Regions from separate parts of the Nonomuraea sp. NPDC051191 genome, predicted to be linked through region 1. Evidence: riboswitches for the same ligand, from Rfam matches in the RefSeq annotation. Region 1 holds a riboswitch; the other holds the start of a gene.
The links. Region 1 has a riboswitch for glycine ahead of gcvT (glycine cleavage system aminomethyltransferase GcvT). Riboswitches for the same ligand answer to the same signal wherever they lie in the genome.

Region 1 (4,179 bases):
CTCGTTCTCCAGCATCAGCGCGGAGATCGACAGGCCGGTGTTCGAGCAGTGCTTGAGCAGCTCCTCGCCCGAGGCGAACGGGTAGGGCAGGACGGTGTCGTCGGGCTTGATGCGGTCGGCGCCCGTGGCCTTCTCGTCCACGACGAAGCCGCCGCCGACGGAGAAGTAGACCTTCTCGCGCAGGGTCTCGCCCTGCTCGTCGCGGGCGGTGAAGCGCATGCCGTTGGGGTGCTCGGGCAGGGAGATCTTGCGTTCGAAGACGAGGTCCTGGCCCACGACGAAGGGGATCTCACGGGTGCCGAACAGCGTGACCGTGCCTGAGGCGCGCATCTCGGCCAGGCGGGCGTCGATGGAGTCGACGTCGACCAGCTCGGGCTTCTCGCCGGACAGGCCCAGCAGCACCGCCTTGTCGCTGCCGTGGCCCTTGCCGGTCAGGCCGAGCGAGCCGTACAGGATGACCTCGACGCGGGCCACGCGGGGGAGCAGGCCGTCGTCATGCAGACCACGGGCGAACTTGTGCGCGGCGGCCATCGGGCCGCCGGTGTGGGAGCTGGACGGTCCGATGCCGATCTTGAAGAGGTCGAAGACGCTGATCGCCATTGATGGGCGCCCTTCAGTTCAGGAAGTGCCGGGGCCCGCCGCGGGCCCCGGCGTTGGTGTCAGGACTCGCCTGAGGTGAGCGCGGTGTACTCCTCGGCGGACAGCAGGTCCTCCGCGTCGCCTTCCATGCGCACGCGGAACATCCAGCCGTCGCCGTACGGGTCGCTGTTGGCCAGGGACGGGTCGTCGACCACGGCCTGGTTCACCTCGACGATCTCGCCGCCGACGGGCGAGTAGATCTCGCTCACCGACTTGGTGGACTCGACCTCGCCGACCGAGTCACCCGTCTCGACGGTCGAACCGACCTCGGGGAGCTGCACGAAGACGACGTCACCAAGAGCCTCGGCGGCGAAGGCCGTGATGCCGACGGTCACGGTGATGCCGTCGTCCACGCCCGACACCCACTCGTGCTCCTTGGTGTAGTTCAGGTCGTCAGGGATGTTGCTCACTTGTTCCTCCTGTAGAAGGGCAGCTCGACCAGGTCCATAGGTTCTTGGCTGCCCCGGATGTCCACGGCCAGACCTGTGTCGACCCCGGCGTCCACGTAGGCCATCGCGATGGGCTTCCCCAGGGTCTGGGAGGGCGCACCGCTGGTGACCTCGCCGACGACGGCGCCGTCGCGGGTGACCGGGTAGCCGTGACGCGGCACCCGGCGGCCCTGGGCGACCAGGCCGACGAGGCGGCGGCGGGGCTGGTCGTCCTTGACCGCCTCCAGCGCCGCCCGGCCGACGAAGTCACCGGGCTTGTCGAATTTCACCACTCTGCCCAGCCCCGCGTCGAACGGGGTCAGGTCGGAGCTCAGCTCGTTGCCGTAGAGCGGCATGCCGGCCTCCAGCCTGAGGGTGTCGCGGCTGGACAGACCGGCGGCCTTGAGCCCGTGCGGCTCGCCGGCCGCCTCCAGGGCGCGCCAGAGCGGCACGGCGTCCTGGTTGGCGACGAACAGCTCGAAGCCGTCCTCGCCGGTGTAGCCGGTACGGGCGATGAGCGCCTGGCGGCCGTCGACCTGGCCGGGCAGGCCCGCGTAGTACTTGAGGCCGTCGAGGTCGGCGTCGGTGAGCGTGGCCAGGATCTCCTGGGCCCTCGGGCCCTGGATGGCGATGAGGGCGTACTGCTGGGAGCGGTCATCGACCACCGCGTCATACGACTTCGTACGATTTTTCAGCTCTTCTAGGACCTTGTCGGAGTTCGAGGCGTTGGCCACCACCATGAACTCCTCGTCCGCCAGCCGGTAGACGATCAGGTCGTCGAGGACCCCGCCGCGCTCGTCCACGATCATCGTGTACCTGGCCCGGCCGGGCGCGAGCGCCGACAGGTGGCCGACCAGCGCGTAGTCGAGGGCGTCTGCGGCCTGCGGGCCGGTCAGGAAGATCTCACCCATGTGCGAGAGGTCGAACAGCCCGGCCGCCTCGCGTACGGCTTTGTGCTCCGCCGACTCGCTGCCGTACCGGAGCGGCATGAGCCACCCGGCGAAGTCGGTCAGCGTGGCGCCTAGGGCCTCGTGGACGTCTCGTAGCGGCGTAGGTCGGGACATTTGTCGCACCTCAGGACAGGATTGGATGCCAGCATCCTCCCCCTCTGTCATGGATGCCTGAGAGCTTCGCCCGAGTTTTACCGGACTTTCACCTTCGGCGAGGCCCCCAGGGCCTGCTTTCCAGAGGTCACCTCCCCGTAAGAACGCCTTACAGGGCTGCCGCGCGGTCCTTTGCCTTGAGAGGTTCGCGGGGAGGGCTTGCTCCTTCAGGGACCCTGACCGGATGTCAGAGTGCTCTCCCGCACGGTTTCGCCGGTGATGTCCGTCAGCCTAGTGCCGACATGGGGGTGTTGTCGCGCTTCGCCCCTGGATCTCGCCGGCACACCGCACGCAGCGAAAAGCGGCCGCGGCCCCGGAGAGGCGGGGCCGCGGCCGCGTTGGTGGCCGCGCGCGAGCCGGTCATGGCAGGTCAGCTCGCACGCGGCAGCCTGGACGCGGGCCGGCGCGAACCGGCCCGCGTGGGGATCAGGCGCGCGCCCAGAGGGCGGGCACGTTCGGCGGCTCCCAGCCCGGCAGGCTGGTGTGCGCCTGGAGGCAGCGGTAGCTGACCCCCTGGTAAGTGACGACGTCTCCGGCCGTGTACGACTTGTAAGCCGTCCAGGTGGTGCCCTGGCCGTCCCCTCCGACGGTCAGGGTGAAGGAGGCGGAGTGGTCCGCCGTCGCCCCGTCGCCGTTGATCCCTATGGTGTACGTCCCCGCCGCGGCGCCGCCGGTGGTGGCGACCGTGACGGTGGACGACTGGCCCGCCTGGATCGTGGACGGGCTGAAGGAGACGGTGACCCCGCTCGGCACGTTCCCGGCGGAGAGCGCGACGCTCTGCGCCTGGCCGGACGTGACCTGGGTACTGACCGCCGCGGTAGCCGACTGACCGGCCTGGACCGATGCCGACGACGGGGTCACCGAGATCGAGTAGTCGTTCTCCGTGGGCGTGCTGGTGCCCACGGCGAGCTTCCATATGGCGTACGCGATGGCGTCGGAGTTGCGGTCGAGCGCCGTGGTGTTGATGGCGCTCGGGTAGCTGTCGCACGCGCTGTGGTAGCAGCGGTCGAACGCCTGCCCGGCCGAGCCGCCCCACTTGGCGGCCTGCGCCGAGCTCTTGACCGCCCCGGCCCCCGTGGCCAGGCCGCCGACCCGGACACCGGCGCTCTTGAAGGAGGCGTGGTCGCTGCGGCCGTCGCCTTCCCTGTCACCCTCGGTCTGCAGGCCGATGGTGGCGAAGTAGTCGTTGAAGGTCCGCTGGATCGCCGCGTCGTCGTCGTAGACGAAGTAACCGGCGTTGGTCGAGGCGATCATGTCGAAGTTCAGGTACACCTCGACGCCGCTCGCGCCGCCGTTCTGCACGTAGTACCTGGACCCGACCATGCCCGCCTCTTCGGCGCCCCACCAGCCGAACCGCACGTGCTTGGTGAGCGTGGGCCTGCGGGCGGCGAGGGTGAGGGCGTTCTCCAGGAGCGCGGCCGAGCCGGAACCGTTGTCGTTGATCCCGGGGCCGGCCGCGACGCTGTCGAGGTGGGCGCCGAGCATCACGGTCTGGTTGGCCGGGCCGCCCGGCCAGTCGGCGATCAGGTTGCTGCCGCCGCTGAAGCTCTGCACCCGGGTGGTGAACCCGGCCGCGTCGAGCTTGCCCTTGATGTAGTTGATCGAGGCGGTGAAGCCCGGCCTGCCCGAGGCGCGGTTGCCGCCGTTGCTCGTGGCGATGGACTGCAACTGGCTCAGATGCGCCGTGACGTTCGAGACGGGGATGTCAGGCGGGGGGTCGGCGGCGGCGCCGGCCGGTCCGGCCGGCGAGGTGAGGGTCAGGGCCAGCGCGGCGGTGGCCGCGGCGCCCAACCTGAGCATGGCGTTCACGATCTGTGGCTCCTGAAGGGGCTCAAGGGGGCTGGGCGGCCACCCCGGCGTGGCCGCCCAGGTCGTGCGACTTAGACCGGCTGCCAGAGGGCAGGGGTGTTGGGCGGCTCCCAGCCCGGCAGGCTGGTGTGCGCCTGGAGGCAGCGGTAGCTGACGCCCTGGTAGGTGACGGTCTGCCCGGCCGTGTAGGCCGTGTAGGT
Region 2 (4,179 bases), on a different contig from region 1:
TTCCCGTCGCTGTCGCAGGCCACGACCACGACCCGCATGCCCGCCATGACGGCGCTGGCCGCGTTCGTGCCGTGCGCCGAGGACGGGATCAGGCACACGTCGCGCTCGGTGTCGCCGTTGGCCAGGTGGTAGGCGCGGATGGCCAGCAGGCCGGCGAACTCGCCCTGGGAGCCCGCGTTCGGCTGGATGGAGACCGCGTCGTAGCCGGTCACCTCGGCCAGCCAGCCCTCCAGCGTGCCGATGAGGTCCCGGTAGCCCTCGGTCTGGGCCTCCGGCGCGTACGGGTGCACGCCCGCGAACTCCGGCCAGGTGATCGGCTCCATCTCGGTGGTCGCGTTCAGCTTCATCGTGCAGGAGCCGAGCGGGATCATCGAACGGTCGAGCGCGATGTCCTTGTCCTGGAGCCTGCGCAGGTAGCGCAGCATCGCGGTCTCGGAGCGGTGGCTGTGGAAGACCGGGTGGGTCAGGAAGTCCGACTCGCGCACCAGGTCGGCCGGCAGCGCGTCAGCCGCCAGGTCCACGTCCGCGTCCGCGCGCTCGACGCCGAAGGCGGCCCACACCTTGACCAGCTCGGCCGCGCCGGTCTTCTCGTCACAGGCGACGGAGACGTGGTCGTCACCGGCCTGCCACAGGTTGACGCCCCGCTCGGCGGCGGCGGCGACCACCTCGGCGGCCCGGCCGGGCACGCGGACGAGCACGGTGTCGAAGAACTCTCCGTGCACGACCTCCAGGCCGGCCTCGCGCAGCCCGCCGGCCAGCGCGACGGCGTGCCGGTGCACCCGCCGGGCGATCCGGCGCAGGCCCTCGGGGCCGTGGTAGACGGCGTACATGCCGGCGATCACGGCCAGCAGGACCTGGGCGGTGCAGATGTTGCTGGTGGCCTTCTCGCGGCGGATGTGCTGCTCGCGGGTCTGCAGGGCCAGCCGGTAGGCGGGGTCGCCGTCGACGTCGACCGACACGCCGACCAGGCGGCCGGGCATCTGCCGCTGCAGGCCCTCGCGTACGGACATGTAGGCCGCGTGCGGCCCGCCGAAGCCGAAGGAGACGCCGAAGCGCTGGGAGGAGCCGACGGCGATGTCGGCGCCCAGCTCGCCGGGGGCGGCCACGAGCGTGAGGGCCAGCAGGTCGGCGGCGGCCACGACGAGCGCGCCCGCCTCGTGCGCCCTGGCGGCCACGTCGCGGAAGTCGCGCAGGCGGCCCGAGGCGCCCGGGTACTGCACCAGCACGCCGAAGCACTCGGGCAGGTCACCGTCGAGGTCGTGCTCGACCAGCGTGATGCCGAGCGGCTCGGCGCGGGTGGCCAGCACGGCCTTGGTCTGGGGCAGCGTGTCGGCGTCGACGACGAACACGTCGCTCCTGGACCTGCCCGCCCGGCGGGCCAGCGTCATAGCCTCGGCCGCGGCGGTGCTCTCGTCCAGCAGGGAGGCGCCGGCGACGTCGAGGCCGGTCAGGTCGGAGACGACCGTCTGGAAGTTCAGCAGCGCCTCCAGGCGGCCCTGCGAGATCTCCGGCTGGTACGGCGTGTAGGCGGTGTACCAGCCCGGGTTCTCCAGCAGGTTGCGCCGGATGACGGCGGGCGTGACGGTGTCGTAGTAGCCCAGTCCGATCATGGAGGTCAGCACCCGGTTGCGGGAGGCCAGCTCGCGCAGCTCGGCGATGGCCTCGGTCTCGCTCGCGGCGGGCGGGAGCTGGAGCCGGTCCTTGGCCCTGATGGCCTCGGGGACGGCCACGGCCACCAGATCGCCGACGGACTCGAAGCCCACGGCCTCGAGCATGCGCTGCTGCTCGGACTCCGATGGGCCGATGTGCCGGGACGAGAACGGCGGAGCGGACAGGTCGGTCATGGAGGTTGCCTCCTGAGGCGTGGAGACCGGCGCCGGGGCGCGGGCGAGTGCCGGATCTCCCCCTCTGTCAGCGCGACGTCATCGCGACCTGAGAGCTTCACCCCGCCGTGGGGCTTGCACCGTCGGTGAGGTGCGCCTGGCGGACGCACCTGCTTTCCAGAGTTGCCTCGCCCGAGCGGTACGGGATGCCTGAGAGATTCCGGGGAGGGTTGCTCCTTCGGCGCCCCAGGACCGAGGCCCAGGGACTCTCCCGCACGGGGTCGTCAGCCTTACTCTGTCCTAGATTACTACGGTGTGTTCAGCGGTTCAGCTCACCCCGTGCGGCGTGCGCGACGCCGCTTGGCGAGCTCGTCAGTGGGATGGTCGGCCGGGACGCTGTCCTCGACCGCCGCCCGTTCCCCCGGCAGCTCCGCGAGGGAGCCCTCGACCTCGCGCCAGACCCGGCCGAGCGCGATGCCGAACACGCCCTGCCCGCCCTGGAGGAGATCGATCACCTCGTCGGCCGAGGTGCACTCGTAGACGCTGACTCCGTCGCTCATGAGCGTGATCTGCGCGAGGTCGGCGACCCCGCGGTCACGCAGGTGCTGCACCGCGGTGCGGATCTGCTGCAACGACACGCCCGTGTCGAGCAGCCGCTTGACGACCTTGAGCACCAGGATGTCGCGGAAGCTGTAGAGCCGCTGCGAACCCGAGCCGTGCGCGGCTCTTATCGTGGGCTCCACCAGGCCGGTACGCGCCCAGTAGTCGAGCTGCCTGTAGGTGATGCCGGCCGCCGAGCAGGCCGTGGGCCCGCGGTATCCGATGTCGGCGGGCAGCGTCGTGGGCTGCTCGTCGAAGAGCAGGCCCTGCTCTCCGGCACGCTGCCGCGCGCTCTCGCGCCGCACCGGATCTTCCTGGCCGGCCGTCTTTCCCTCGCCGCTGCTGACCGCCACGCGGACCTCCGGCTTTCTCTCATCCCGCGGCCTGATCTGGGGGTTCGTAAAGGGCGACCACGGGTTTCACTTGCACCGTAGGACCGTGACCATGCTCAGTCAACGATCCGGCTCGGCGCGTCGTGAAGCGTAAATGCACTGAAATACCTACCCCGCCCTGCCGAAGTCCTCGGGAGTGATCGTGTCAAGGAACTCCCTGAACTTCTCCACCTCGTCCTCCTGGTCGTCCGGGATGATCACACCGGCCTCCTGGACCACCTCTTCGCTGGCGAAGATGCGGGCGCCGGTGCGCAGGGCCAGGGCGATCGAGTCGGACGGCCTGGCGCTCACCTCCACGCCGTTGGAGAACACAAGGTCGGCGAAGAAGATACCGTCACGCAGGGCCACGATGTTGACCGCGCGCAGCCCGACGCCGAGCGCGCTCAGCACGTCCCTGAACAGGTCGTGAGTGAGCGGCCGGGGCGGCGGCTCCTCGGCCTGCGCCAGGGCGATCGCGGTCGCCTCGGTCATGCCGATCCAGATCGGAAGGAACCGTTCCCCGTGTGCCTCCTTGAGCAAGACGATCGGCTGATTTGTGGGCATCTCAACTCGAACGCCCACGACCTCCATCTGCAACACGGGCTGCTCCGTATTCGACCGGCCGGTCGCCCGGCACAGCTGTTGACTGGGTCGCTTCTGCTACACGCTTATGCATTTCAACGTAACACCCGGCAGGCCTGGAATGTGCCCCGGCCTTCCAGCTCTGTGCCCTCAGCGGCCCAGGACAGACCTGACCCCGCTGCGCACCAGAGAGGCGTGCAGGTCGAGCAGGAGCTGGGACAGCTCCCTGGCCGCCTCGTCGGCCTCGCCGATGGCTCCGGGGGCGCGCCGCTTGAGTATGGGCGCGACGGTCTGCTCGACCAGGCCGCACTCCCGCTCGGCGGCGGCCTTGACCGCGCGCAGGTGGCGGGCGTGCAGGCCGAAGCGGGCCAGGGCGCCGACGCTGCGCGCGACCTTCAGCGCCTCCTCGTCGTAGCGCCTGGCCACGGGGGCGAGCAGGCCGTAGTCCTCCAGCTCGGCGAGGGTCTCCTCGTCGATGCCGGCGGCTTCCAGCAGCTCGGCCCGGTCGAACCGGATCTCCTGCGTCTGCTGCACCGCGCGCGGAAGGCCGAAGCTCTCCGCCATCCTGTCCTTGATCACCCGCAGCGGCAGGTAGTGGTCACGCTGCTCGGTCAGGATGAAACGCAGTTGCTCGACGTGGAGGTGGGTGAACTTGCGGTAGCCCGAGGGGCTGCGCTCGGGCTCGATGAGCCCCTCACCCTCCAGGAAACGGATCTTGGACACGGTGACGTCGGGGAACTCGCCCTGCAGCAGGGCGAGCACCTCCCCGATGCTCATGTGCGAGCGTGCCGCCTGTGAGCTCA

Region 2: it holds a riboswitch for glycine, as region 1 does, so the genes downstream of both, gcvP (aminomethyl-transferring glycine dehydrogenase) here and gcvT (glycine cleavage system aminomethyltransferase GcvT) in region 1, are expected to answer to the same signal.

Annotation. Positions count from the first base shown of each region.
Region 1 covers NZ_JBITEZ010000007.1:349,580-353,758, forward strand. Annotated here, with positions in the region: gene ACIA8R_RS22545 (L-serine ammonia-lyase) at 1-600, opposite strand, end outside; gene gcvH (glycine cleavage system protein GcvH) at 660-1,049, opposite strand; gene gcvT (glycine cleavage system aminomethyltransferase GcvT) at 1,046-2,131, opposite strand; glycine riboswitch at 2,166-2,265, opposite strand; glycine riboswitch at 2,286-2,383, opposite strand; gene ACIA8R_RS22560 (M28 family peptidase) at 2,597-3,970, opposite strand; gene ACIA8R_RS22565 (M4 family metallopeptidase) at 4,051-4,179, opposite strand, start outside.
Region 2 covers NZ_JBITEZ010000010.1:320,406-324,584, reverse strand. Annotated here, with positions in the region: gene gcvP (aminomethyl-transferring glycine dehydrogenase) at 1-1,844, opposite strand, end outside; glycine riboswitch at 2,011-2,107, opposite strand; gene ACIA8R_RS29140 (MerR family transcriptional regulator) at 2,156-2,776, opposite strand; gene ACIA8R_RS29135 (bifunctional nuclease family protein) at 2,924-3,394, opposite strand; gene ACIA8R_RS29130 (MerR family transcriptional regulator) at 3,527-4,153, opposite strand; gene ACIA8R_RS29125 (FHA domain-containing protein) at 4,177-4,179, opposite strand, start outside.